Regions from separate parts of the Psychrobacillus sp. NPDC096389 genome, predicted to be linked through region 2. Evidence: a T-box and tRNA genes for the amino acid it is inferred to sense, from the RefSeq annotation. Region 2 holds a T-box; the other holds one or more tRNA genes.
The links. A T-box is a leader RNA that pairs with one kind of tRNA and senses whether it is charged. The one in region 2 lies ahead of tyrS (tyrosine--tRNA ligase), so its partner is inferred to be a tRNA-Tyr.
Positions count from the first base shown of each region.

Region 1: it has a tRNA-Tyr gene. The T-box ahead of tyrS (tyrosine--tRNA ligase) is inferred to sense a tRNA for this amino acid. The anticodon was not compared.

Region 1 is NZ_JBIWFB010000004.1:4-15,629, reverse strand. Features, by position in the region: gene ACIQ38_RS11600 (Ger(x)C family spore germination protein) at 1-644, shown strand, start outside; gene ACIQ38_RS11595 (hypothetical protein) at 1,023-1,286, opposite strand; gene glmS (glutamine--fructose-6-phosphate transaminase (isomerizing)) at 1,803-3,605, opposite strand; gene ACIQ38_RS11585 (gamma-glutamyltransferase family protein) at 4,009-5,610, opposite strand; gene ACIQ38_RS11580 (type 1 glutamine amidotransferase domain-containing protein) at 5,738-6,253, opposite strand; gene glmM (phosphoglucosamine mutase) at 6,532-7,884, opposite strand; gene ACIQ38_RS11570 (CdaR family protein) at 7,923-9,188, opposite strand; gene cdaA (diadenylate cyclase CdaA) at 9,181-10,020, opposite strand; gene ACIQ38_RS11560 (zf-HC2 domain-containing protein) at 10,136-10,765, opposite strand; gene sigW (RNA polymerase sigma factor SigW) at 10,778-11,353, opposite strand; gene rocF (arginase) at 11,520-12,425, opposite strand; gene ACIQ38_RS11545 (GNAT family N-acetyltransferase) at 12,491-13,081, opposite strand; tRNA gene ACIQ38_RS11540 (tRNA-Ala) at 13,756-13,828, opposite strand; tRNA gene ACIQ38_RS11535 (tRNA-Gln) at 13,857-13,931, opposite strand; tRNA gene ACIQ38_RS11530 (tRNA-Tyr) at 13,938-14,021, opposite strand; tRNA gene ACIQ38_RS11525 (tRNA-Val) at 14,042-14,117, opposite strand; tRNA gene ACIQ38_RS11520 (tRNA-Thr) at 14,241-14,313, opposite strand; tRNA gene ACIQ38_RS11515 (tRNA-Asn) at 14,327-14,401, opposite strand; partial or broken rRNA gene rrf (5S ribosomal RNA) at 15,537-15,626, opposite strand, start outside.
Region 2 is NZ_JBIWFB010000002.1:76,488-92,113, forward strand. Features, by position in the region: gene ACIQ38_RS06655 (transglycosylase domain-containing protein) at 5-2,917, opposite strand; T-box leader at 3,158-3,356, shown strand; gene tyrS (tyrosine--tRNA ligase) at 3,404-4,669, shown strand; gene ACIQ38_RS06665 (hypothetical protein) at 4,912-5,076, opposite strand; gene ACIQ38_RS06670 (DUF3006 family protein) at 5,297-5,545, shown strand; gene rpsD (30S ribosomal protein S4) at 6,230-6,832, opposite strand; gene ACIQ38_RS06680 (sensor domain-containing diguanylate cyclase) at 7,195-9,060, shown strand; gene megL (methionine gamma-lyase) at 9,133-10,320, shown strand; gene ACIQ38_RS06690 (GAF domain-containing protein) at 10,353-10,832, opposite strand; gene hisJ (histidinol-phosphatase HisJ) at 10,848-11,645, opposite strand; gene ezrA (septation ring formation regulator EzrA) at 11,796-13,496, shown strand; gene ACIQ38_RS06705 (cysteine desulfurase family protein) at 13,611-14,744, shown strand; gene thiI (tRNA uracil 4-sulfurtransferase ThiI) at 14,750-15,626, shown strand, end outside.

The DNA of each region.
Region 1 (15,626 bases), on a different contig from region 2:
ACTCTTTTTACCGAATGCTGAAGCATTATGAGGAAAAAAATCAGGGCGAAATTAGTGTTGTTAATCTACATGAATTTAAAAATTTGTTATATACTCCTTATTCAGATCCTTTCTTACCTGTAATCAAAATAGAAAATGACGCTATAAGCTATGAAGGTACAGCCCTGTTTCAAAATGATAAACTAGTTGAAATAATAACAACTTTTGATGATCGCATCTTCCAGCTGTTAAACAACGGTCACTACTTATCAGTTTTACCGATCCCAGAATTAGAAGTTGTTCTAGGTCATGTTAGGTCTAAAACGAAAGTGGATATCAATAAAAGCTTGTCTACAATGACCTATACAGTGAATATAGACTCAAGAATTGAAGAATACCGGGGAGAAAAGCAAATATTTGACCCAAAGAATTTAGAAGATTTAAAAAAAGAAATCCAATCCAATCTTGAAAAACAAACACAAGAACTAGTAAAAAAGATGCAAGAATTGAATGTGGATCCATTACAGCTAGGCATTCATACATTAAAACCATTTTCAAAACCAATGGATGAAAAAATATGGATTGAACTATTCAAGAAGATGGACATTAAGATTGATTATCAGCTTAATCTTGAGCCTTTGACGAATTCAAACGCAAAAAGTTAATTATAATAAAAGAAAAAAACGCACTCACTTGAATGGTAAAGTCTTTTAAAAAAACTACTGATTGCTTATTAGAGAATAAAAAAGCGATTTAAATCCCACCGTAAAACCAAATAGAAAATACTATAAATGAAAAATCATTCTCGGTAAAGATTTGAGAAGGACCTTCAACAATAAGATTCCCTTTTACTGCACGTATTTTAAATTCGGCAGAGTTAAAAGAAATGACGATCAAATAAGTCACGTCAAATACCTATGTATACATCATAGCTGCTAATTGTCCTGTCGAGCAAGCGAAGCGCAGTTGGAAAGAAGAACAATACTTGCATAACGAATAATAATCGTTTTATATTTTTTTCTTCTTGCAAAATTGTTAGATCCTCAGTACCCAACCTCATATTGTTTAAATCCAGATTTACCACAGTTAGGACAATATAAGTGTGCAGCTATATCTTCACGGTACTTTTCAAGACAGTTAAGATTTTCGAGAATTTCTTCAATAGTAGTTTCGTTTCCCATTATCCAAATGTAATCACCGCCGTCATAAGGCTGACAGATAATACAATTTTTTAATTCTTTCTGTACTTTATCTTTGTATTTTTCTGCTGACTTATTAAGTATCGATAATAAGTCCTCGTATTCCATGTATGTATCATTTCCTTTCAGTTATTTTATAGAAGGTAAATATACCATCATCTTTAAAGAAGTTCCCTTACAATTCAAATATGAAATCAATGGAAAATTTAAAAGTCAATTTAGTGACATTGGGGAAAAAGAAACATTGCTGGATATGAAAATAATCATTTTCATAGCAAATAAAAAAGCTGGTTAGGATAATACCTAACCAGCTTAACATCACGATAAAGTTGTGTCAGAACAACAACTCTTATATTTAACATCAGCTTATGATGTAAAAACGTAACCCGTATCCCAATAACCTTTATAGTTTTTTCTTGTCTATTTTTATCAGGAACAATCTTTTTTCTATACAACAACACCAACTATTATAACTGGACAATAATTTTATACATTACTCTTAGTTAGTATGTTCTTTTTTTGTAAAGTACATTATTGTAACTTCACAACATCAGTTACCCACTTTAATGTAAAGTTACCAACTATAATATAACTGGACATATACAGTTGAAGTTGAAACCTATCCTACTCCACCGTAACCGACTTAGCTAAATTTCTCGGTTTATCCACATCACAATCTCTATGCAACGCAGCATAATAACTAATCAACTGTAAAGGCACTACCGATACTAAAGGTGAGAATAGCTCATGTACTTTTGGAAGTACATAGCGGTCTCCGTCTTCTTCCAAGCCTTCCATTGCAATAATGCATGGGTTTGCACCGCGTGCTACAACTTCTTTTACGTTACCACGAATGTTTAGGCTCACTACTTGTTGGGTTGCTAGAGCGAAAATTGGTGTTCCGTCTTCGATTAGAGCAATTGTGCCGTGTTTTAATTCCCCTCCTGCAAATCCTTCTGCTTGAATATAGGAAATTTCTTTAAGTTTTAAAGCACCTTCCAAACTTACATAGAAGTCTATGTTTCGTCCAATGAAGAATGCATTTCTTGTTGATTCTAAATACTCTTTAGCGATTATTTCCATCTCTTCTTTTGAATCGACGATTGCTTGCACGGCATTTGCAGTAATACCTAACTCTTTTACAACATCAAAATCTAATATCTTTTCTTGAGATTGTGCATATACAGCAGCTGTCACCATTAGCACTGCTACTTGTGCAACATATGCTTTTGTAGATGCAACGGCGATTTCTGGACCTGCATGCAGTAAAAGTGTATGGTCTGCTTCACGAGACAGAGTCGAACCAGGAACATTTGTCATTGTAATGGTTGGGTATCCTTGTTCTTTAATTTTCACTAGCACTTGTCTGCTGTCTGCTGTTTCACCTGATTGTGTGATGAATAAAAACAATGGCTTCGCTGAAAGAAGTGGCATATTGTAGCCAAACTCGCTAGAAATATGCACTTCTACTGGAATTCCTGCGATTTTCTCAAAGTATTGTTTTCCGATAAGACCAGCATGATAGCTTGTTCCTGCAGCAATAATGTACAGACGATCTGCATCATGAAGTGCTTCTAAAATAGCTGGATCAATCGTTAGCTCGTCTTGTTCATTCTGATACGCTTGAATAATTTTACGGATAACAGTTGGCTGTTCATCCATTTCTTTCAGCATGTAGTGAGGATATGTTCCTTTTTCGATATCGCTCATATCTAGTTCCGCTTTATATGCAGGACGCTCCACAATCGAACCATCTAGTTTTTGAATTTCAACTGAATCCTTATGCACAATAACAATTTCTTGGTCATGAAGCTCTACATACTGCTCCGTCACTTGTAGCATCGCCATCGCGTCAGATGCAACTACATTAAATCCTTCTCCAAGCCCTACAAGAAGTGGTGATTTGTTTTTTGCTACATAAATTGTTTCTGCATCTTCTCTATCCAGAAGTGCAAGTGCATATGATCCGTGGATTAGATGCAATGTTTTTCTAAGTGCATCTATTGTAGATAATCCGTCTTGTGAAAATTTTTCGATTAGCTGTACAATGACTTCTGTGTCTGTGTCGGAAGCCATTTCTACATTAGATAAATACGCCTTTTCCATTAGGTGATAGTTTTCAATAACACCATTGTGCACAAGCGTAAAACGTTTCGTTGTACTTTGATGCGGGTGCGCATTTAATTGGTTTGGTACACCATGCGTTGCCCAGCGAGTATGCCCAATGCCAAGTCTTGCATCTACGTCTTCATCGACTACGTCACGTAAATCCGCAATTCGACCTTTTTCTTTGAAAACGACTACGCCTTCGTCATTGAGTACAGCTATTCCTGCTGAATCGTATCCACGGTACTCCAATTTTTCTAATCCTTTTAACAAAATTTCCTTTACATCTGCTTCTCCAATATATCCTACAATTCCACACATATTCATATTCCTCCGTTTACATTCATGTCAAAATAAACGTCCTGTTTTTTCACAGTCGCTCATTAAACTAAGAATGCCTTCTTTTCCCCTCTGTCATACAATCACTCGTATGGTTTCTGAAAAAGAATAACAACCGGGCAAATACGGTCGGGAGGCATCCGCCGAATTTTCGATAACCTCCACCTCGTCTGCTGAAGATACATTTCGTCCGATTTCTTCAGCTCTGGCGCTATAATTGTTTTCCTCATTTTTACGCGTTTACCTTTCCTCCTTTTTTACGCGGCTACTTTTCAATTGACATTAAAAGTAACTTTTTCATTATATACGTTCATTATATGCACGTCAATTCAGTAGGTTAGAGGTTAATAGACTCATAACAAAAGAGCCCCTAATAGAGGCTCTACTACCAAACTGCTATTGCACCATCTGTACGTGACTCCGTACCCCCTTGGAGAACTCCTGTCTCTAGATTTCTCCAAATAATTTGCCCGCGTCCAAAATGCCCTGCGTCTGTTACTTGAATTTTATGTCCCTTCCTTTCTAAACTTTGTACTAAATAATTCGGGAATTCATGTTCAACGTGAACAGTTTTCCCATTTATCCATTGCCAACGTGGAATGTCCAGTGTCGCCTGAGGGCTTAATAAGTAATCTACTGTGTTCGTCACAACTTGGAAGTGTCCTTGCGGCTGCATATACCCACCCATTACTCCAAATGGTCCAACGGCTTTGCCGTCTTTCGTTAAAAAGCCTGGAATAATCGTATGAAATGTTCTTTTACCAGGTTGCAAAACATTTGGATGAGCTTCATCTAATGAAAAATCATGCCCTCTATTTTGTAAAGCAATTCCTGTATTAGGTATGACAATTCCAGAGCCAAACCCCATATAGTTACTTTGAATGTAAGAAACCATATTTCCTTCTTCATCCGCTGTTGCTAAATATACAGTTCCTCCTCTTGGCAAATCATATGGCTCAGGATTGCTTGCTTCTTCATCAATAGCCGTAGCTCTAGATTTAGCATATTCCTCTGATAATAAGTGTTCTACGCTAATAGGCATGACATCTTGTTCTGTAATGAACGCTTTACCATCTGTAAATGCTAATTTCATCGATTCGATTTGTTGATGGAATGTATTTGCATTTTGCCATATCGGGACTTGAAGATTTTTGTATATATTTAGTGCCATTAAAGCTATCATTCCTTGACCATTCGGTGGTATTTCCCAGACGTCATAGCCTCGATAATTAACAGAGATTGGCTCTACCCATTCTGCCTTGTATGTAGATAAATCACTTTTGGATAAATAACCTCCGTGTTTTTTCATAAAAGCATCGATTTGATCTGCTATTTTTCCATCATAAAAATCGCGAGCGTTCGTTTCCCCAATTGCCAAAAGCGTTTTGGCATGAGCCGGGGAAGACCACATCTCCCCTATTTCAGGTACTTTTCCATTTGGTGCAAAGGTTTCAAACCACGTAGTAAATTCTTCCGTTGTACAAGACTCTTTAAATTTTGCATAGGCTAGCTTCCAATACTTCCCGAGGATTGGTGTTAATGGGTAGCCTTCTTCCGCATAGCGAATGGCAGGTAGCAGCACCTCTTTAAGTGAGAGTTTACCAAACCGTTCTGATAGGGCTGCCCATGCTGCGGGAACCCCAGGAACTGTGACGGGTATGACCCCATATACAGGTATTTTTTCATATCCCTGTTCTTTTAGTTTTTGTGCAGAAATGGATTGTGGTGCAGGACCTGAAGCATTCAACCCGTGCAACTTATCCTTCGTCCAGACTAAAGCAAATGCATCTCCGCCTATACCATTTGAAGTGGGTTCTACTACTGTAAGAGCTGCGGCTGTTGCAATGGCAGCATCAATTGCGTTTCCCCCTTGTTTTAAGATGTCTAATCCAGCTTGTGCTGCTAGTGGCTGAGATGTTGCAACCATCCCCTTCTTTGCAAACACGGTATGTCTTTTAGCAGAAAACGGGTGGTATAAGTAATCCATGACGATTTCCCCTCTACGTAATTATTTCATTCTCTTTATAGAATAACAGAAAATTGTAATAATTAACTGACAACTTTATAAATACAAAAAGAACACCTTCGATTGAAGGTGCTCCACTCATTTTCTGTTATTTTTCTAATAACTTGACGATTTCTCTATTAAAGGCTGGCAAATCATCTGGTGTTCTACTAGTGACGAGTTGATTGGCACAAACGAATACTTCTTCGTCATGGTATGTTGCCCCGGCATTTTCTAAATCGACTTTAATCGATTTATAGCCAGTGGCATCTCTTCCTTCTAATGTTTTAGCAGTAATTAGAAGTTGGGGACCGTGACATATTGCAAATACTGGTTTCTTTGCATCCATAAACGCTTTTGCAAAAGCGACAAATCGATCATCCGCTCGTAAAATATCTGGTGAAAATCCTCCAGGAATGAATAATGCGTCAAAGTCTTCCGGTTTGACATCATCAATACCATAATCTACTGTAATTTTCGTTTCACCTTGTTTACCGGTTACTTCATTTCCTGCTTTTTTTTCAATCGTAAATACCTCATGTCCTGCATCATTTAACGCTTGCGCTGGACTTGTGTATTCTACATCCTCAAACATATTCGTGATTACTGTTGCTACTTTAGCCATTTCCTCACTCCTTATTTGCTTGTTCTCTCTTACTATTCCACTAAATTAAAGTAGTAAACATTTATAAGGTAGATTGAATTTTTTTATTCCATATTTGAGATGTGGTGAAAATAGCTAAGCGCAACTAATATCATGTAGGTTTTCTGTATTTAAAAAAATCCAGCGCATGGCTGGATTTTTATATTTATCCCGCATTAACGGGCTGTAAGACTCCCACTTCAAGATTTAAGAAAATCGAAAAGATAAGTGGGAAATCCACTGATCGAAGTTTCACTTTATTATTCAGCTAAGCCCATTTCTGCTTTTACTACTTCCACGATTCGATTTACATAGTTTTCGCAATCTGCTTCTGTAGCTGCTTCTACCATAACACGCACAAGTGGTTCTGTGCCTGAAGGTCGGACTAGAACGCGACCATTGCCGGCCATCTCTGTTTCTACTGTTTCAATAATTGCTGCTACTTTCGCATTTTCTGTCACTGCATGCTTGTCTGTGACGCGTACATTGACCAGTTTTTGAGGAAAAATTGTCATTTCGGATGCAAGTTCTGAAAGTTTTTTCCCTGTTACTTTCATAATATTGACTAGTTGTAGACCCGTTAATAGTCCATCACCTGTCGTATTATAATCTAAGAAAACAATATGTCCCGATTGCTCTCCACCAAGGTTATAGCCATTCTTTTTCATTTCTTCTACGACGTAGCGGTCTCCAACTGCTGTTTTCACACTTGTCATACCATGTGTTTCTAATGCTTTATAAAAGCCCATATTACTCATCACAGTGGAAACGACTGTGCTTTTGTTTAGTCGACCATGTGCGTTTAAATATTTGGCACATATATACATGATTTGATCGCCATCTACAATTTGTCCTTTTTCATCCACAGCGATTAGGCGGTCCCCATCACCATCAAAAGCGAGCCCAACATCTGCTCCTTTATCTAGAACAAATTTCGCTAACTCCTCCGGATGGGTAGAACCTACACCTTCATTGATATTCAACCCATTCGGGGACGCTCCCATTGTAGACAAATCTGCATCTAAATCCGCAAATACATGTGTACCAAGGGATGAAGTTGCACCATTGGCACAATCTAACGCGACGTGAATACCTACAAATTCTTCATCTATTGTTTGTTTCAAGTATTGAATATATTTTTGTCCGCCTTCGAAATAATCAGATACGGATCCAACTCCCGCTCCAGTAGGACGTGGAATTTCATCCAATTCTGCATCGAGTAATTGTTCGATTTCCTCTTCCTGTTCATCTGAAAGCTTGAATCCATCTGGTCCAAAAAACTTAATGCCGTTATCCGCGACAGGATTATGAGAAGCAGAAATCATCACTCCTGCATTCGCACTCATTACTCTCGTTAAATAAGCAACACCTGGTGTACTAATGACTCCTAAACGCATTACTTCCACTCCAACAGAAAGAAGTCCAGCAACGAGTGCTCCCTCTAACATATGACCAGATATACGAGTATCGCGACCGATTAACACTTTCGCTCTTTCCTTTGCTTCTTTCGTTAGAATATATCCTCCAACGCGTCCTAATTTAAAAGCAAGTTCTGGTGTTAATTCTGAATTCGCTACTCCTCGAACACCATCTGTACCAAAATATTTTCCCATTTCTTCTTCTCTCCTTAAAAAACCTGTTGTCCTACGTATTAAGCTTCTTTTATCGTTAGTTTTGCCTCAGATGCTGACGTTGCCCACTCTATATTAGCTGGACCATCAACTTGAATAGGAAGGGTTACTTCCCCAATCTCTACACTCTCGGCATCTACGTATACGGAAACATTGTTTAGTTGAACATTTTCCAAAGCCTCGGGTGTTCCTTTTGCTACGACAGAAACGATTCCATCTGCGGGTGTTTCAAAATTACTAACGAGCATCTCTGGTAATCCCTTCACTGCAACTGTAACTTTTTCAAATGATTTCTCTTCCACTGTTGAAACAGTTTCTGCTTGATCTTCTTCTGTATCAGGTGGTGGAGCTGGTGTGACATCTGCTGTTATTTTAATCTTATCGAGCGATAGTCTGGTCACACCATCTGGTATTGCTAACTTCAAGTCAAAGCTACTCGTATCTTCTAGTTTACTCACGTCTACATCAACTTGTAACTGCCCTATTTTATCTAATACTGTTCGTGGGCCATATAGTCTAATATTTTTGTCATCAGTTGTAAGTCCATTCACTGTTACCCCTTCTTTAGGTACACCTTTTGGAACTAAAACTATCGGGACTTCCTTGCTATATTCTTCTACTTTTACTTTTACTTGTGTCGTTTTTGGTTCGACAGTTACATCTAATTTATTTAGATCCGAGTCGAGTACTCGTATGCTTGCCTCTTGTTCAAAGGATTTATTTATTCCTTGGTCTCTAACAATAGTGGCTTTTACATAGCCTATGCTATCTATTATACTTTTTGCTCCTGTAACGATAACTTTTTTGGGTTCCATATCATAGGACTTGACGATATAATTTTCTGCTAACAAGCTTTCATTCATATCTAACTCCACATTAAATTCTTGGGAAACCCGTTCTTCAATGACAACATCTACATTAACAGGGTCAATCCTCACTTTTAATTTATCTGAAAAGTTTTCAGTTGAAAATGGTACTGTATGTTTGCCAAACGTTACCTCTCGAAGATCAATAAATACTTTGTAATCCTTCATCACTTTCGTAGAAAATACTTGTTGTGATGGCCCTTCTATATTCACCGTAACAGTTTCTGGAACCCCTGTTACAACAGAATTCTCATCGTCATAATATACCTCTACTGGTACATCCCGAAGAACTTCTACGGACGTAGTCGTTGTGTTCATATTATTTTTATCCATATCCGATTTCACAGAAACGAATAACAAAATGGCGAGTACCAATGCAATTATTCGTAAAAACCATGGATTGCCCATCATTTTATCCATTCTGTTTCCCCCTCCACAACCATTTAGAAGAAGTTACTTGTTCCTCTGTTGGTCCAAACCAAAGGCGCTTCAAGTGATTTTCAAATTCTTCCATGGATAAATTTCGATGGAGATCTCCATTAGATGTTAAACTGACCGCACCGGTTTCTTCTGATACAACAATCGTAATTGCATCCGTTACTTCACTCAAACCAATTGCTGCACGGTGCCGCGTTCCAAGCTCTTTGGAAATGAAAGGACTTTCAGATAACGGCAAATAACAAGCCGCCGAAACAATTTTATTTTTTTGTACAATTACTGCTCCATCATGTAAAGGTGTATTTGGTATAAAGATATTAATCATTAACTCAGAAGTAAGATGCGCATTTAACTGGATTCCGGTTTCAATGTATTCTGTTAAACCCGTCTCTCTTTCAATGGAAATCAATGCCCCAATCCGACGTTTCGCCATATAGCTTACGGACTTTTTCATAGCCTCTATTAAACGATGTTTCTCTTCCTCTTCTTGCATCGATGAACTTCTTGCGAAGAGCTTACCTCTACCTATTTGTTCGAGCGCTCTTCTTATTTCAGGTTGGAATATAACGATAATGGCAAAAAAACCAATACTAATTACATTTTCAAGCAACCAGCCAAGCGTATCCATTCCTATAAAGTCAGTCACTACTCGAGCAATTATAATAACGAATATTCCTTTTAATAGTTGAACTGCTTTCGTACCTTTTATTAAAGTTATTAATTTATATATTACAAACCATACAACTAAAACATCTAAAATATTTACAATAACGTTTACTGGCATTAAACTCGTAAACTGCTCCATAAACGACATGTGGCATCCCCCACTTTTCATCACAAATCCATTTAAGGTAAGTATAACATAGTTGCCCAATTCTCTACATTTTGGGGCGAAAAAAGTCTATCCGACTTACTGGATAGACTTTCTACTATTTTGTCTCTTCTTTTTCAAAGAAAGACACGACTTCTTTTGCACCGTCTTTTATATTAAACCAAAGCCAATCAAATACTTCGTTAATCTCTTCCGTTTTACCAGTAATAACGGCTGTTGAAGCCATATATTTCGTACCATTAATGACGGTTAAATTACCGTCCAGCTCCCCATCAATTCGAACATCACCATTTCGGACAACTAAATCGCCTTTTACGACTTGTCCTTCGGGGATAATAACCGTTTCACCTTCCACTACAACATTTTCTTGCTTAGTAAAAGAGAATTGCTTCTCTTCATTGAAATTACTGAATATCGCACTACTCATAAATAAAAAGAATAAAGCTGCTGCAGTCAGAATTGGATGACGCCGCAACCATCTACTTACACCAGCATGTGATTTTTCTTTTGGCAGTCTCGCCATAACCGCTTGACTAAAATTAGACGGTGCCTCCACATGAGCTGCTCCTTTTACAAAAGCAACCACATCACTTAACTCATGCATATGAGCCTGACAATCCACGCATGACTGCAAATGAGATTTTAACTCAAGCTCATGTTCACGGCTAATTTCACCATCTAGATATTCATGCATATAGTGAACAATTCGCTCTGGACACGCATTCATCGTGATTCCCTCCTATAAAAAATTGGGCTGCCTGCTTAACTGTTTTCTAAGTAGCTCTCGGCCTCTATGAATTCTTGTTTTTACTGTTCCAAGTGGTAATTCTAATATCTCACTGATCTCTTGTAAAGATAATTCTTCCATATACTTCAAGACAATAGCCGATCGGTATTTATCCGGTAGACGGCTTATCTCATATTGTATTCGATCTTGCAGCTCAAGCTTCATGAGTTCCTCTTCCGGCAGTTCATCTGCTGCTGCAATTTGAGAATACATATCGAGTCCTTCTGTGCCTTTTACTTCTGCATCTAAATAATAATCCGGCTTTTTTTTCCTTATACGATCAATACACAGATTGGTTGCAATACGGTAAAGCCAAGTTGAAAATTTTCTCTTTTGATCAAATGTGTGAATGTTGATAAAGGCTCGCACAAATGCTTCTTGTGCAATATCTTCCGCTTCATGGCGATTTCCCAGCATTCGAAAACATACTTGAAATAGCCTATGCTGATACAGGTCGACAATCTCCGCGAATGCGTCTTTATCGCCTTTTAACACTTGTTTTATTCGTTTATTCACTAACGCATCCATCGTGATTTTCCCCTCCGCCTCGTGCGGCTGTCTTACCTATACGTATGAAGGTAGCAACAGGTTTCATTTTTTTATCTATATATTTATTTTACCAAATATTCCATGCTTTATGTTGATAATAAAAAAAGAAAAGCAGACTATTTGCCTGCTTCTTAATCAATTTGTATTATATTAGACTTTCACCAAACAGTGAACCCATTAATCCAACCGCAACATCTGCTGTTTTATTCTTTTCATCCAGAATTGGATTTACTTCTACGAATTCAGCTGAAGTGATTAAATTGGACGAATAGAGCATTTCCATCGCTAAATGGCTTTCACGATAACTAATACCACCAGGTACAGGTGTACCAACCCCAGGTGTATAAAGTGGGTCTAAACCATCTAAATCGAGTGATAAATGGACACCATCTACATTACGTTCCTGAAAATAGGCAATTGTTTGATTCATTACTTCTGTCATTCCATGCTTATCAATTTCATGCATGGAAAATACTTTAATGCCCTTTTCTTTTATTAATTCACGTTCGCCTGGATCTACAGAGCGAGCACCAATAATGACTACGTTTTCTGGTTTAATCTTTGGAGCGTAAGCGCGTATATTCACTAAGTCTTCATGACCTAAGCCAAGACTCGCAGCTAGGGGCATTCCATGAATATTCCCAGAAGGCGAAGTTTCAGCTGTATTCAAATCGGCATGTGCATCGTACCAGATAACCCCTAAGTTTTCATAACGATCCGCAAGACCCGCAAGTGTTCCGATTGCAATACTATGATCTCCACCCAGTACTAGAGGATACCTTCCTTCAGAAAGTACTTCATGGACTTTGTTTGCTAGTTTTGTATTTCCTTCTATTACAGCTTCCAAATTGCGTAAATGAGTATTTGGCGATTGTTCTTTACGAGTATGACTAATCGCAATATCTCCCTCATCTTTAACGGTGTGACCAAGAGCCTTCAGGCGTTCCTCGACGCCAGCATATCGAATAGCACTAGGTCCCATATCAACCCCACGTCTATTTTGCCCAAGATCCATAGGTACTCCAATTATTGAGATATTTAACTTATTCATGATTTTATACCCCCTTCATACGTCTATTGTAAATCCTAAAGGGGAAATGGCTCAACTCGGCATTTTTATGAATATTTATTCATTAACTGAACAAGGTGGCTTTTTACTTCCGACCACTCACTCTCAATGATCGAGTAAACTACCGCATTTCTCACCGTTCCATTCGAGCGAATTCTTTCATTACGAAGAACTCCCTCTTTTATTCCTCCTATGCGTTCAATCGCCCGCTGCGAGGTAACATTCAACTCATCCGTCTTAAACTGGACACGTATCATTCCTAAATGTTCAAAGCAGTGTTTTAAGAGCAAGTATTTACATGTGGTATTCACATGTGTCCGCTGAAACTTTTTACCATAAAAAGTAGAACCGATTTCACAGGCATGATTGGTGTGATCCATCCCATAAATACGCGTCGTGCCCATTATTTCCTGTGTATCAGCATTTTCCACTACAAATGATAGTGCCGTTTTTTCTATATCCATTTGATAAATACCAACTTGTAGCCAATTATTAAGCTGTTCTTTGTTTTCAATTTTATTCAACATAAATTCAAATATTTTGGGATTATAGAGCTCCCATAAAAACGGAATGTCACTCTCTTTTAACGGTCGTAATGTCACATCTCCATATACGATTGTTTCAGCCAAACTCAACACCTCACTTTTTATTTCATCATAATTGATAGGAGGGTGCATTGAAAAGTTTTTTATCTCAGAAACTTTGAAATTAATTAATAGAAAAACTGACTTGTTCAAAGAGCCAAAATTTTAATTTAAGAAGGAACAAAGGCGCCTATTTTTACCTAGAAACTGCAAGTGGATGTTATTAAGATTTATAGGGTGCTATAGAGATAATATGTCTTAGAGAGTTCTATTAGGCGAGCGACGAGTCGCTACGTCGCTATCGCTCCTACAGGGTCTCACACCATCGTGAAAAACCCCAAAATTATGTAGTTATCAATTAGTAAATTCCAAAGAATGGCTAAGGACAATCAAACAGCTAGTGAAAGCAACGAACTTCATACTGAAAGCAACTAAAATGAGCATGAGAGCCACTAAATTGCCAACGAAAGCAACTAATTCTTAAAACAGTAAGTTTACTTGAAGTGTGACGACTATGATTTCGACATATTATAAGAATAATATGTCTTAAAGCCCGCCTAACTCGCCAGCTAGCATCTGCTAGATAGGTTTTTCTTGTTCCACCATTTATTTTTATTTCCTAATTCTATTTTGTTAGTAACCCCCATTTTCCTTATAACTTTATTATTTGCCAAAACAAAAAAATCTTTCCAGTAAATACGGAAAGATTTTTTATAATATATAAGTTATGGAGCCTAGCGGGATCGAACCGCTGACCTCCTGCGTGCAAGGCAGGCGCTCTCCCAGCTGAGCTAAGGCCCCGTGAAAATTGAAATTAAAAAGTAGTTTGTGGCTGGGGTACCTGGATTCGAACCAGGGCATGACGGAATCAAAATCCGTTGCCTTACCGCTTGGCTATACCCCAATAAACTGGTGGAGGGGGACGGATTCGAACCGCCGAACCCTAAGGAGCGGATTTACAGTCCGCCGCGTTTAGCCACTTCGCTACCCCTCCAGGCTATGGATATAAATGAATGGTGGAGGATGACGGGCTCGAACCGCCGACCCTCTGCTTGTAAGGCAGATGCTCTCCCAGCTGAGCTAATCCTCCTGGGTTATAAATCACGATTACCAATGCAGTTCTGCAAGAATCGGACAAGAACTATAATAACATATTTGTTGCTGTTGGGCAAGTAGTTGTCTAGGTTTTTTTACATTCATTTTTCAAAATGTAAGCTTCCAAGCGGGTTCGAACCGCTGACCTCTTCCTTACCATGGAAGCACTCTACCTGCTGAGCTATGGAAGCACAGACAAAAAAATGGCTCCGAAGGTAGGACTCGAACCTACGACCGATCGGTTAACAGCCGATTGCTCTACCACTGAGCTACTTCGGAACAATGCATCTAATTAAAGTACAAATATAATTATAACAATTATATTTTATATTTCAAGTCTTTTTCTTCACATTTTTAAAAGATTCTAATCCAGATCATTCTTTAGTTATTTTTAATGTTTTGGATTGAGTTATGTAAATTTTTTAGACTATCATTAGAACGATTTTCTAACTAGAACATTACTAGAAAGGTTGCCAATATTACTATTAGAAAACTAATTATATACCTGAAGTAGATTACTACTAAGCTACTACTTCGTAAAATAGAATATTTATATAAAAAGAGAGGTTATTTGCACTCCTTACTGTTTACTTGTATATAGAGTGTTCTTCTAATCGATTTACTTGCACTTTATCACTTTTAGTTATAAGTAAGAAGCTGATTTTATCAAAGAACAAAAACACAAGTATCTATCTCTTCCCCCGCAGGAAGATGGAGCAAAAACGCATGAAGACTGCTCTCACCTAATACAAGTGATTTTGTTTGTGAAACGAGCAGTGTAGGAGCAAAATGTTGGCTTATAGAGGCGGAATTGGTCACGTGTAGAAAGTTATCCATGTTTCTTAGATTTCATAGTTCCTTAACGTAATAAAAAGCGCTAGAGAAGCCTGCGCGCGAAATTCAACTGAAACTGTCCAATTATCAATATCAACTAGCTAAAAAGATGATTTTATCCAGTTTTTCCATTGAATGAATTCGGTAAATAGCTTAGGGCAACCAATTGATCATTGAAAACAACCCGTTCTACTTGAAAAGCAATCAAATCAGCACGAGAGCAACTAAAATAATGGTAAAATAAACTAATTCTTAAAATAGAAATTTTACTTGAAGTGAAATAACGATGATTTCAACATATTATAAGAATAATATTGTTTTAAAGCCAGTGGAACCAGTCTAGCATCTTATTATGATTCTACTGGTTTGTCATGTTCAACCACTTTTTTGTTAATATTGAATCTTCACCACAAAAATAACAGGTGTCACTTAATAGAACCCTCTACGTCCTTATTATGACCAATATAAAAAATGCGATGCCTTATATTACGTGAAAAAGTTATCCACATGACTAAATTTTTATAGTTTCTTAATATAAAAAAGTCGCTACCGATTACTCGGTAACGACTTTTTTATTGGTGCCCAGCGACGTCCTACTCTCACAGGGGGAAACCCCCAACTACCATCGGCGCAAAAGAGCTTAACTTCCGTGTTCGGTATGGGAACGGGT
Region 2 (15,626 bases):
GCTTTTATCTTCTTGCTGATGTTGTATCTTCTTCTTCTGAAGGTTCTTCACCTGAAGGAGGAGTTACAATTTCATCATCTATTATGTCATCCTCACCATTTTCTGGAGCAGTTGGCGGCGTGACAGGTTCAACTGGCGTTTCTGTTTGCTCGGCTTCTAGCGACACAATATTGGAAGCACCTGATTGTAAACCAGTGATGTCTACAGATACAATAATATATTGTCCGGGACCGCTTATCGTATAGCTAGGTGACTCCGCCTCAGCTTTAGTTGCGACAAGTACTCGTTGACCATCGACAACTTGGAATACACGGTAACCAACGACATCAGACGATGCTGATTTTGCCCATGTTATTGTTTTTCCAGAAATCGTGGCATTTACTGCAGAAGGAGGACTACCATCTGCTTTAAATACTTCTTCGGACACTACATTGCCACCGAAACTAGAATCCTCTGGGAAAAGCTTGCTTGCATTTCCACCAAATCTACCGAGCATTCGTGTAATGAAGTCTTCGTTTACTCCATAGCCACCTTGAACGACAAATTCACTAGGCGTAGAATCTAAGGCACGGTATCTATTACCATTTATCACCACATAAGAAGAGGAGATTAAACTATCATCCGCTCCAGTTGGTAACATGGCAGCAGCGTTAAATAAATCAGATTTGACTAATCCAGCTTTTGCACATGCATCGGAAGGAGCTAGTCCAGAAATACCACAGAAAGATCTCGTAACGACACCTTCGGGAACTGGGAAAGCATTCGGTGCATCGACTAGTTCTGGCGATACGTCATACATAGCATTCATCATATTGGACCATAGCATATTCACTCGCACACTTGGATGATTATAACGGTTATTCATATAAAATAACGATTTTGTATTATCATCGTAACCAAGCCACACTCCTAATGAGACATTTGGATTGTATCCAACGAGCCAAGAGTCATTATGATTTTGAGTTGTCCCAGTTTTAGCTGCGAAATCAGATTGGAATTTTAGTCGTGAGTTCGCTAATTTTGCAGTACCACCAGATAATACATCACGCATCATATCAGTAATGATATAAGCAGTTGCAGGACTGAAAACTTGTACCGGTTCGGTTTCGTGTTCATAAATAATATTACCTTCCACATCTTCAATCTTTTCGACCATATAAGCATCGATAAATTGACCGTTGTTTGCAAAGGTAGCAAATGCATTTGTATTTTCTTCCACGGTAGCACCATTCGTCATCCCACCGATAGAAAGTGCATGGTTTGCATACTCATTCTCTTCAATATGTTTAAATCCCATTTTCATTAAAAAGTCCGTCGGTTTTCGATCCATGATCAAATCATATAATCGAATGGTTGATAGGTTTTGAGAAGTCATTAGTGAACTTCGTGCGGAAATAATCCCTTTTTCTTGTGCAATTGTATAGTTAGCTGGTGATTTAGCCCAAGTTGTTCCTTTTAAATTATCCAGCTTAATATCCACTACTGGACTTCCAGCACCGATGACCCCATATTCGATTGCAGGTGCATATACTAGTAGGGGCTTCATCGTTGAACCAATTGGACGAACAGCCTGTGTTGCATGATTGTATTGTTCTAAATTATAATCTCGTCCACCAAGGAAGGTTAATATTTTTCCAGTACCATTTTCGATCAGCATACTTCCAACTTGAACGGGGAAATCTTTTGTAATGATTTCCCCGGTATTTGGATCTTTCACTTCTTTTGTGTACGTATGTCCATAATACTCGAATTCATCTTTTACTTTTAACATTGCCTCGAACATTTCTTTATTAATCGTAGTATGAATTCGATATCCACCTGTTCGAATAGAGCGTTCAGCTACAATATCATATTTCTCAAATAACTTCGGTTCTACTGCTAGTCTTTCAGGATCAATTCCATCTGCACTAGCAAGTTGTCCTCTTAAAATTTCCTTTACACGGTTTTCTACTTCATGAGTTAACCAAGGATATTTATCTTCAGCTACAACTTCAGGCTCTCTAAAGTCTTGTGTTATATCATAATTTACAGCAGAATCATATTCTTCTTTTGAAATATAACCAGTTTCTTTCATACGATATAATACTGTCTTCATACGCTCAATACCAGGTTTTAATGCCTCACCTTCCTTTTTTTCTCCACCTTGTCTAAATGGAGTGTAGGCAAATGGTGCTTGTGGTATCCCAGCGATATAAGCAGCTTGTGGCAATGTAAGATCTTTTGCTTTTACATTAAAAATACCGTTTGCAGCTGTTTCAATTCCTGCAATATTTCTGCCGTTTGCATTTCGTCCGTAAGGGATAATATTTAAGTAGGCTTCTAATACTTCCTCTTTTGTCATGAAATGTTCTAAGCGCATTGCTAAGAGAATTTCTTTTGCTTTTCGTTCATATGATACTTCATTTGTTAAAATCTGATTTTTTATTAATTGTTGCGTTAAAGTGGATCCACCAGTTTGTGTGTCGGAATTTGTAAAGTCTTGAAGTAGACCGCGAAATATTGCTTTCGGTACGATCCCATTATGTACTTCAAAATATTCATCTTCTGTCGCAAGTACCGCGTCAATGACATATGGGGAAACGGAAGCCAGTTTTGTTTCCGTACGTTCCAAATCGGTTCTTAGTTTTCCTAAATACACATTTTCTGCAAAATAGATTTCAGACGTTTCTTCATAATTAAAAACGTTCGCTCTCATCTCTTCTTTAGCTCGAAGTGGCTCTTCTTTTACAAGTGATGCGAAATAACCGGCACCAACAGAAGCAGCAAATACTCCAAGCGCAAGAAATATTACGAGGAATAATAAGCATAAGTTCCATATAACACCAGAAGAAATTCGTAAACCTTTTGCCCATTTAGTAGACTGCCACTTATTCATTCTCTCTGTATAGAATTGGATTTTCTCCATCCATTTTTTCATTGATTATTCGACCCCCAAATCAAGAATTATTATACCATAACCAACTATCTGTATACGATAGTTATTGACATACGTTTTAGATTAGGTAAAATAGGTATATATTTTCACTTTATTTAGCTGGGGTCTAAGCCCCAACTAAATAAAGTGAAAAGCCTCCGGCGGATGTCATAGATTTTGAAAGGAGTTAATTGAGCTTGCTCAATACAAAATCTAGACGCAAATACGCCAAGGCGAATTTGATTTTTAACGAAGAAAAGTCCGGAGTAGTTGTTGTGCATACTGTATAGAGAGCTAGCGGTTGGTGAAAGCTAGTCAGTGTACAATGGATGAATTACAGGCTTGGAGTTAGACGTTTTCACGACGATACTGTGATTGAAGCGGAAGGTTAAATACCTTCAAGCTGGGTGGTACCGCGCTAGTAGACTCAAGCGTCCCTGCATGATTTATTTCATGTGGGGACTTTTTTATTTTAAGGAGGAGATTGAAATGACAAATGCATTACTAGAAGATTTATCTTGGAGAGGACTCATTTATCAGCAAACAGATGCAGAAGGATTAAAGGATTTATTGAATAAAGAAAAGATTTCTTTATACTGTGGGGTGGACCCAACTGCAGATAGTATGCATATTGGACATATCGTTCCATTACTAACTTTAAGACGTTTTCAATTACATGGCCACCGTCCGATTTTACTAGTAGGTGGGGCAACAGGAATGGTTGGAGATCCATCTGGTCGTTCTGAGGAACGGGTACTACAAACAACTGAGCAAATTGATAAAAATGTAAAAGGGATTAAAACTCAAATGGAGCGGATTTTCGATTTTAATACCGACAATGGTGCCCAAATGGTTAATAATCACGACTGGATTGGACCAATGTCCGTTATCGAGTTTTTACGTGATTTCGGTAAGCTTATCAACATTAACTACATGTTAGGGAAAGATTCCATTGCTTCTCGTTTAGATTCTGGTCTTTCTTTTACAGAATTTGCGTACACATTAATTCAAGGTATCGACTTCAATCATTTATTCAATACGTATAACTGTAAAGTGCAAGTCGGCGGATCGGATCAATGGGGGAATATAACAACTGGTCTAGAAGTGATTCGCAAGACGCATGAAGAAGAAACAAAAGCTTTCGGGATTACAATTCCATTAGTAACAAAAGCTGATGGAACAAAATTCGGTAAATCAGCATCAGGTGCCGTATGGTTAGATGCGAAAAAGACTTCTCCATATGAGTTTTACCAATTTTGGATCAACACTGCAGATGCAGATGTTATTAAATACATGAAAATATTTACGTTCTTAGATCGCAGTGAAATTGAAGCATTAGCTGAGTCAGTTGAAAATGAACCGCATTTACGTAAAGCACAGACAACATTAGCGGAAGAAATGACTCGCCTGATTCACGGAGAAGAAGCTTTAGAGCAAGCAGTTCGTATATCTCGCGCGTTGTTCAGTGGAAACCTGAAAGAGCTAACTGCTGATGAGATGAAAGATGCTTTTAAAGATGTGCCATCGGTAGAAATGTCCAAAGAAGAAAAAGCTATTGTAGACTTTATCGTAGAAGCAAGCGTATCTCCTTCGAAAAGGCAGGCTCGTGAAGATGTAACAAACGGTGCAATTTCTATAAATGGTGAAAAAGTAACGGATGTTGCATATGTAGTAGGAAGTGCAGACCGACTAGAAGATGAGTTTATGATTGTACGTAGAGGTAAGAAAAATTATAAAATGATTAAATTTGTATAAAATGAAACATCAATCAGTGGGGAGCTTCATCCCCACTGATTGTTAGTTGTGGCCCACACGATGTTGCGTACTTAGTCTGCGATTATTTCATCTGGCGCATGCCAGCAGTGAATCTCCCGCTTATCATTTCACTTTTCTTAAATCTTGAAGTAGTAGTCTTGAATTGCCGCTAATGGGGGATAAAATGAAAGCTACTTCCCAATAAATATAGGGAAGTAGCTTTTTAACAGAAGGGACAAGACTTAAAATCCACCTCGTTCATCTACATGATGATTGTTCTGTCCATCTTTTACTTGCAGTTTTTTCTTTTCATGGTTGGTTAATTTCTCGGGTTCATTGAAGTTTGTACTAACATGTGTATTTTTCATTTTTTTATTTGTTGACGTATGGGTATTATTATTTTTCATATGTGTATCCTCCGATTTTTCATCATTTCAGTTCTTAGTATTTACGTCGAATGGTGAAATAATCATGAATTTACTAAGAAATTTTAAATTTTATATGAAATAGGATGAAAAATGAGCGTTAAATAGTATAGAATGATAATAGAAGAGAAATTTTCAATCATTTTAGTTTTTTTTATTTCACTTTATTATGTTAATTATTTGGATCGAGGGGCTGGGAGTAATGGCTACAAAAAAATACATATTAGATCGTTTCGACGATTTTTTTGTCATTCTATTTGAAAAGAATAACAAAGCTAACAAGTTAGTTATTTTGAAAGAGAAGTTTACGATAGAGGCAAAAATAGGAGATTTAGTAGAAGTTCATAAGAATGAGGATAAATCAGGATATGATTTTAAAATACTAAAAGAAGAAACAAACGAGACGAAACAACGGTTATTGGATTTAATCGAAGGAATGAAAAAAGAATAGACCTAAAGAAAGCGTTTTTCTATTCAATTAGACTGGCGCTTTTTTGTTTGCAGAAATTTAGAAGCCTAAGAAAATTAGTTAAAGCAACATATCTCTAGAAGCTTCATTTCCACCGGGTGAGCGACGAGCCATTACGTCGCTAATGTTCCTGCAGTATCTCACAATGTCGTGCAAAATTCCAAAGAATGGCTAAGGACAATCAAACAGCTATTGAGAGCAACTAGTTTCAGACCGAAAGCAACTAAATTAACATGAGAGCATCTAAATTGATGATAAAAGCAACTAATTCTTAAAATAATTCTTTACTTGGAGTAAGACGACTATGATGTCGGTATATTATAGGAATAATATGTATTAAAGCTCGCCGAACTCACCAGACTAGCATCTGCTAGTCTGGGTTGACCCTTTTGAGAGGTATTTTGGGGTGTTAGGAGAGGAGAGATTTTCACGTTCATAGTGGATATTGTCTCGTTCAACCATCTTTTATTGATAGTAAACCCTGATAAGTTAGCTATTTCCATTGATTTTTCCAACATGCAAGGAAGATCACAGTAGATTCCTTAAAATGCATTGTCTTATAAGATGATTTATGCTTAGACTTTAATACGAGTAACCAATAGAATAAAAAAAGCCCCAAAACCTTGTGTTATCAAGATTTTGAGGGCTTTTAATACTGACTCTAGATTAACGAGAGTAGAACTCAACGATTAGAGCTTCGTTAATTTCAGCAGATAATTCGCTACGCTCTGGTAGGCGAACGAAAGTACCAACCTTGTTATCAGCGTCAAATGTTAAGTATTCTGGAACGAAGTTGTTTACTTCGATTGATTCGTTTACAACGTCTAGGTTTTGAGATTTTTCACGAAGAGAAATTTCTTGACCTGGTTTTACGCTGAATGATGGAATATCTACACGTTTACCATCAACTAAAACGTGACCGTGGTTAACTAATTGACGAGCTCCACGACGTGTACGAGCAAGACCTAGACGGTATACAACGTTATCAAGGCGAGTTTCAAGAAGGATCATGAAGTTTTCACCATGTTTACCTTGCATTTTACCAGCTTTGTCAAAAAGAGTACGGAATTGACGTTCGTTAACACCGTAAGTGTGACGAAGTTTTTGTTTTTCTTGTAATTGCATACCGTATTCTGTTAATTTTTTACGTTGGTTAGGACCGTGTTGTCCTGGTGCGTAAGGGCGTTTTTCTAATTCTTTACCAGTACCGCTTAGTGAAATACCAAGACGACGTGATAGTTTCCATGATGGACCTGTATAACGAGACATATATGTCTCCTCCTTTATATTGGTTTTATTTTGTTGTAAAATAAGACCAGATGTATTCAGACTAGCAGACATTTTGTTTTCATGTACCATCGCCCTAGCAGCCGAGGGTTACGGGATACACCATCTTTTTATAGAGGAACAAAATGAGCAATCTAGGCCATACAACTGCTGCATTTATTTTACACAAATTAGATTGTATCCTTTTATACAAACAAAGTCAATAAAATTCATTTTTGGAGAGACGGATAGATATAAATCACAAGAAACAATTGACAAATCTAAAGGAATATAGTCAAATTGAATTATAATGAAAGTGTGAGAAAAGTATCAAATTAGCTCTTAGAAAACTGAGAGGTGTACGCATGAAAAATGATGTAATAATGGCACTTGTAAAAAGCCGCATTTTAGATGTATATAATGAAAACTTACTTGTAAATGGAACAACAACTATGAAATGGTTTAATGACTTAAAATCTATATTGTCAGAATTTTTCAGCGTTAAAATGGCTCATTATTTGGTTTTTGACATAGATACACTTAGACCATTAAGAGAAAATCATATGAACACGGAAAAATTACATATGATTAAATGGGTGGATATAAAAGCCTATTTTGATGAAAAAGATTTCACCGAAACTCCTTTTTGGGATACGGAAATGAACATGAACAAATTGGTTAAAATTTTACTTAAGGATTGTGAGAATCAACCAATTGGATTACTTGTGATGGATTCAACGATGAAATGGCAAGAGTTCTCTGAAAGTGGATGTATAGACGAATTTATTTGTACGATCAATAATCTAGTGAAAACAATAAAACAATCGATTGTTTTAATACAACAGGAAAACCAATATCGTAATTTGTTTAGAGTAACAAGAACATTTAATTCCACACTGGATTCAGGAGAGATATTAAATGGAACATTGTTTGCGATAAATAATGCATTTCCACAATTAGTACCTACATTAATACTATCCAATGACCAAGATAGAAAAACTTCTATTCCTTATAAGTTATTTGATTATACTTCAGAAAGACCGACCACAGTAGATGCATATGTTTCGGGCGAAATTACAACAGAGCTTATACAAGATTTAAGTGTACAATTAATAAATGTACCGATTAAAGGGAAACAAGGAATTTATGGTATATTGCAACTTTCTGCCCCAGATGATTATCATTTCTCTAGTCGACAAAAAGAATTTGCTACTTCACTAGCCGAAACAACTGGAAATGCACTAGAAAACGCAAAGCTGTATATTCAGTCGCATAGATTAGTTTCCGATTTACAGTTGATAAACGAGACATCCCATAAGTTAAATACGAATATTTCAATGGAAGAGATGTTAATCTTCTTAAAAGATCAATTAATGAAATCTTTCCATCCAAAGCAAGTAGGTTTTGTGTTTATGGAAGAAGATGAATACAAAATTTCCTCAGCGAGTAATGAGTACTTTCATACAGATGAAGGGCAATTGTATATTCAATTTGTTGCTAAGCATTTTAACAAAGTGAAAGACTCTTTGTTTGTTGCCGACTTTAACCGAAAAACAGCATTACAATATGCGTATCGCTCTCTCGTTGCAGTCCCATTAAAAGAGCAAAATACGATTACAGGTTTTAGTATAGTGCTTCATAAAGAACCTTATTTTTTTTCGTTTGATAGCTTTAAATTAATGCAATCACTTATACAACATTCATCACTTGCTATAAGTAACTCTACACTGCGAAATAAATTGCAAGAAATGGTGAATCGTGATCATTTAACAAATTTATTTGCGCGAAAATATTTAGATAAATATGTGGAAAATTCTATGGCAATAAATAATCGCGGGGTATTCGTGTTAATCGACATTGATGATTTTAAAAAAGTGAACGATACGTATGGACATCAAGTTGGAGATGAGATATTAAAACAAATTGCTTCCATTATCCAGAACAAAGTTGGAGAAAAAGGAATTGGAGCAAGATGGGGTGGGGAAGAGCTAGCAGTATATTATGCTCAAAAAACACTCGAAGAAGGTATAGAAATATGCAAACAATTATTGCAATCTATCCAATTGCAAACGAGTCCAAGTGTGACAGTTTCGATCGGCGTTTCTAGTTGGCAACAACATGATAACATCGATTTTCAACATCTTTTTCATCTAGCGGATATTGCTTTGTACGAGGCAAAAAACAAAGGAAAAAATCAATTAAGTGTTATGGAGGTATCTCATCTTTCGTAAAGAGATGCCTTTTCATTTTTGTCAATTCAGTGTAAACTAAATGTAAGCGTTTACAAAAGGGGTGTTAAATAGATGAATGATGAAAAATTACAAAAGGAAACAGCATATATTCATACAGGCTATCACACAGCAACTCATCAGGATAGCCTAGCAGTACCTTTATATCAAACCTCTACATTTGCATTTGAAACGGCAGAGCAGGGAGCAAGAAGATTTGCCGGGGAAGAGACTGGCGGGGTTTACTCTCGTTTAGGGAATCCGACTGTTCGCGTATTGGAAGAGCGAATGGCCGCAATAGAATATGGAGAAGGTGCATTAGCATTCGGTTCTGGGATGGCTGCTGTTAGTGCGATATTAGTCCATTTAACTAAGTCAGGTGATCATATCCTCTGTACCCGGGGGATATATGGTTGTACATTCGGCCTCCTTAATATATTAAAAGAAAAATATAATGTTGCGCATGATTTAGACATAATGAATACGGAGGAGGCAATTGAGGCCGCCATAAAACCGAATACTGTTTGTATTTACATTGAAACTCCTATTAATCCAACAATGGAGATTGTTGATATTGAATTAATCACGAGGATTGCAAAGAAACATCGTATTCGTGTAGTAGTGGATAATACCTTTTCATCTCCTTATCTACAAAACCCATTAAAACTAGGAGTCGATTTTGTATTGCATAGCGCGACAAAGTATATTAATGGACATGGAGATGTTATTGCGGGAATCTTAGTTGGAAGGAATAAAGAAGAAATAGAAAGTATTCGACTGTCCGTTCAAAAAGATTTCGGAGGCATTATTTCACCGTTTGATGCATGGTTATTAATAAGAGGAATAAAAACGATGCATGTACGGATGGAACGGCATACAAAAAATGCAGAGGAACTTGTGACTTATTTAAAAACAGTTGCTCCAGTAGAAAATATTTACTATCCCTTTGATATGAACAATCCTCAATATGAGATTGCAAAGAAGCAAATGACAGGTGGGGGCGGGCTTATCTCATTTACCGTGACAGGTGGACTGAAGCAAGCTCAAAAGTTTATGAATGAATTAAAGCTCATCAAAATTGCAGTTAGTTTAGGGGATGCAGAAACGTTAATCCAGCATCCAGCAACGATGACACATTCGGTTGTACCGGAAAAAGAAAGACTGGAAATGGGGATAACAGACGGATTGCTCCGACTTTCTGTTGGCCTTGAAAATTCTACGGATCTAATAGAAGATTTAAAGCAAGCATTTGCCAAACTATAAAACAGAGGGAGTCGATGCTCCCTCTGTTTTGCTTAAATATGTTTAGTAAGCACTTGAACAAATTGTTCTAAGCCAATTGCATCTTGTTCTGAAAAACGTTCTTTTATCGGGCTATCGATATCGAGAACTCCAACTAATACTCCTTCTTTCACGATAGGAACCACGATTTCCGATTGGGAAGCTGCGTCACATGCTATATGCCCTGGAAAAGCATGTACATCAGGAACGATAACTGTTTCTAAGTTCTGAGCTGCAGTGCCACAAACCCCTTTACCAACGGGAATTCTTACACAAGCTGGTAATCCTTGAAACGGTCCTAAAACCAATTCACCATCTTCCATCAAATAAAATCCAACCCAGTTAATTTGATCAAAAAACTGATTTAATAAAGCAGAAGCATTGCTATAATTGGCGATTGCATTACTTTCCCCTGTTAAAAGTGCATCTAATTGTTTTGATAGCATTGAATAATTTGCTGATAAATCTTCTGAATAAGTTGATTTTGTGAACATATTTTTGTCTCCATTCTACAAATATACTTGTAAGTCATCATAATATTGATGCAAATCTTTTGCTTGGTGCGCATCAGATCCAAATACTAAAGGTATGTCTAATTGTTTTGCTAATTGTATATAAGAAGGTGCTGGGTAGCTTTCTAAACAATAGGGTTTTGCAAGACCGGCACTATTTACATCTAATTGAAGCTGTTGATTTTTAATTTCTATTAAAATTGCTACTATTTCATCATGGTCATCAACGATTTCCGGGAAGGCGTGTTGAAATTTATGTACAAGGGTAATATGACCAATCCGTTTCGGTTTATAAATTCCTAAATGACTCGTTATTGAATCCATCAATGTTTTATAATACAATTTATACACAGCCATTGGACTACCTACAAGTTCTATAAATTTTAAATAAGTAGATTTAGAATAGTCGATACATGTGTAGGTGTTTTGAAAAGACAAAAAATGTACCGATAAAATGGAATCATCCAAGTACATACCGTATGTATTTAAAAAGGTAGCGGTCTCTCGTTCAAACCCCGAGATAAAGTCTATTTCCAATCCCGTTGATATAACAATATCTTTTTCATATTGCTTTTTCAACTGCTTTAAATCGGAGAGGTAAGCTTCGAGTTGTTTGAAGTTCATCCCACTGTCTTTGTCAGGTGTTGGATCATTAAAATTGGTAGGTAATGGAGCATGTTCGGTAAATGTAATTTCATGAAATCCATTTTGAATTGCTTTTTCAATATATAAATGGAAGGAATCAGGCGTTCCGTGTGGGCAATAAGGTGTATGAATATGACCATCCTTTTTCAATAAAATCTGCCTCCTTATCGTTGAAATAACTTTATTTTAAATAATTCATTGCTTTTATACTGTTTTATGAAACAATAACATAAAAAGCATGGTAATATATATAGTAACATTTGAATTAGAATTTTTTGATTTTGGAACAGGGGGCTTACGATGAAGTATATCATCCCAGCAGTCATTATACTTTTAGTAATTGCAGTTTTTGCGTTTATAATAAGAAGAAAACATAATTCGGAGATTGAACGTTTAGAGCATGAAAAACATCAAATTCAAAATAAACCAATTTTAGAGGAAATGACAAAAGTAAAACAACTGAACATGAACGGTCAAACAGAAGAGATGTTTGAAAGATGGCGAAATACATGGACGGAAGTAATGGATGTTCTAATGCCGAAAATCGATGTTCTTTTATTTGATGCAGAAGAAAGTATAGACAAATTTATTTTTCCTAAAGCTTCTAAAATTGAAAAAGAGATTCAAACATTAATTTCTAGTTGTGACGAAAAAATGTCTGGAATATTAAAAGAACTAGAAGAGTTAATCGGCAGTGAAGAGAAAAACAGAATAGAAATGGAACAACTAAAAGAACAGCATCGTGCCGCTAGGAAGACGTTGCTAGCTCATCAATATTCGTTCGGAGAAACAGTCCCAGCATTAGAAGCCGAACTAGAATCATTTATCCCAGACTTTGAGGAATTTGACGAGTTAACCGAGACAGGAAATTATTTAAGTGCTCGGGAAATTGTTATTACTTTGCAGGATAAAGGAAAAAAGTTCTTTCCTAAATTGCATGATATTCCTACCGTTCTTACAGAAATACAAAATAAAATACCTGCTACAATCCATGAATTACGAAATGGTCAGAAAGAAATGGAAGAAAGTTCTTATTACTTACAGCATCTTGAAATGTCAAATAAATTAACAGAAATAGAAGCAGAGTTAATCGATTTAAAGGTAGCGGTTGTAGACCTTGAAGTGGAGAAATCAATCGTAAGAGTAGATGAAATAAAAGATGAATTGGAAACGTTCTATGATTTATTAGAAAAAGAAGTACTTGCTAAAAAATACGTGGACAAACATAAAGACCATACAGCTAGCCGTCTAAGAGAAGTAACAACTGTTACTCGCGCAGTAAGCGAAGAAGCGGCTTATGTCCAACAAAGCTACCGTTTACCAGAAAAAGAGGCCGAAATACCACAAAGCTGTTTAAAGGAATTGGAAGAATTAGCTAAGAAATTCGATCTTCTTTCTGCCCGTGTAGAAGAAGAACGATCTGCATACTCTAGCTTACAGGAAGAGCTAAACGAAATCGCGGAAGAATTGGATCGTTTGTATGAAGAACAAGATCGTTTTGCGAACCGATTAAAAAATCTCCGAATTGATGAAAATAAAGCTCGCGAAAAACTAGATGAATTAAAACATATTTTACATGACACCGATCGTATGCTACAAAAAGCGAATATACCAGGTATTCCGGAAGATATGGATGTCCGGTTGGAAGAAGCAGAAGAACATATTTATGTAGCGATGCAAAGTCTTCAAGAAGTGCCCCTAAATATGACGTTAGTAGATAATTATTTAGAAAAGGCAGAAGCGTGCATGGAAGAAGTGCATAAACGGGCAAAAGAAATGTTAGAAAATGTATTGCTTACAGAAAAGATTATTCAATATGGAAATCGTTATCGTACAAGCCACCCTAATATACATGCGCGTTTGTTAGAAGCAGAAGAAGCCTTCAGACAACTTAGATATGCAAAAGCGCTAGAAGATGCTGCAACAGCTGTAGAGGAAGTAGAACCAGGCGCATTGAAGAAAATCGAAGTATTAGTCAAAGAAGAGGCCTGGCGTACATAATTAGGAAGTCGGACAAATTCAGTCCAAAACGACAAAAGGTTTTTGTATAAAAACGTGAACCACCTCACTATAAAAGTGACGGTGGTTTTTTTCCGAAAAGGAGAGGAATATCAAGTGATTTATTTTGATAACAGTGCTACAACGAAAGTACATCCAGAAGTGATGAAAACCTTTGTAGCGGTGAACGAAAAATTTTGGGCAAATCCAGCTTCCATTCATGAATTTGGTCATCAAACAAACGAACTATTACAATCAGCTAGAAAACAAGTAGCAGAAATTTTGCATACTTCACCTAATAAAATATATTTTACATCCGGTGGCACAGAATCCAATAATTTAGCTATTTTTGGATTAGCAAATAAATATAAGACTCGTGGGAGACATGTACTTGTTTCAGAAATTGAACATCCTTCCATATTGGAAGCAGCAAAGCAACTAATGAAAAATGGATTTGAGGTAGAATGGATTCCAGTAAATTCAGATGGCATAATTGTAATAGACGCTGTAAAAAAACTTTTACGTACCGATACAATTTTGGTAAGTGTCATGCATGTTAACAACGAAACAGGAGCAATTCAACCAATCCAAGAAATTTCCGCCTATGTAAGACAGAATAGCCGTGCAGTAATACACATGGATGCAGTGCAAAGTTTTGGAAAGTTACCAGTACATTTTGGTGCATTGGATGTGGATGCAATAACCATTTCTTCTCATAAAATTCATGGCTTAAAAGGTTCAGGTCTTTTAGCGTTAAAACAATTTATGGAAGTAGAACCAATGCTATTTGGTGGCGGTCAAGAATCAGGTATTCGAAGTGGGACAACACCAGTTCCTTTGGCAGTTTCTACTGCAAAAGCTGTTAGATTGGCACATGATAATTTGCAAGAAAATGCAAAAACAATGAAAGAGATAACAGAAAATCTTATTCCTTTTTTAACATCTTTTCCGTCGATTAAACTGATTTCACCTACAAATAGGGCATCACATATCGTCTCTTTTTCTGTCCGAAAAATAAAAGGAGAAGTTCTTATTAATGCTTTACAGCAAAAAAATGTTATAGTTTCTACAAGTAGTGCTTGCTCATCCAGACAAACTACAACAAGCCATGTATTAAAAGCTATGCATATACAGGATGACTATATTAAAGGAGTTATTCGACTTAGTTTTAGCGCAATAAATACTCAAGAAGAAATAAATCAGTTCAAAAAAATATTTACAAATGTAATGAAAGTCATTAAAGGAGATTAGTTTTTATGAAATGGGAAAAAATATTAGTAAGATACGGTGAACTATCAACAAAAGGAAGAAATAGAAAACAGTTTATATCACATCTTCGAAACAACATAAAGTTTTCTTTTGTTGATCTGCCAAATATAAAAGTGCATGCAGAAAGAGATCGAATGTTTTTAACTTCATCAGATGACTCGGAAATCGAGGCTTTAATAAAGCGTCTACCAAAAATATTTGGTATCCAGTCATTTAGCCCTGTCGCTTCTTGTTCACAGCAAGTAGAAGATATTCAAGCAACTGCGCTTCAAATAATGGAAAGTTTAGATAGTGAAAATAAAACATTCCGTGTAACAGTGAAGCGTTCAGATAAAAGATTCCCACTTGATACATATGAATTGCAGACTACCGTAGCAAGTCATGTATTAAGACAATATCCATCCTTAAAAGTACAATTAAAAAAACCAGAAATAGACTTACGTATTGAAGTACTGGCGGACGCTGTTTATATGATGGCCCAAGTAATCCCTGGCGCTGGCGGTATGCCACTAGGTTCAAATGGTCGTTCACTTTTAATGCTGTCTGGTGGGATCGATAGCCCAGTTGCAGGTTATATGCTTTTGAAACGTGGAGTTCGATTAGATGCTATTCATTTTCATAGCCCGCCGTTTACAAGTGAGCGTTCGAAAGAAAAAGTAATGGATCTTGCAAACCAATTAAGTCATTTTGGAGCAACTGTAAGACTCCATGTCATTCCATTCACTGAAATCCAGCAAAGTATTGCTGCGCAAATTCCAGAAAATGTATCTATGACAACAACAAGAAGAATGATGCTGAAAATTGCAGATTTAGTTCGAGAAGAAATTGGAGCATTAGGTATTGTAACTGGTGAAAGTTTGGGGC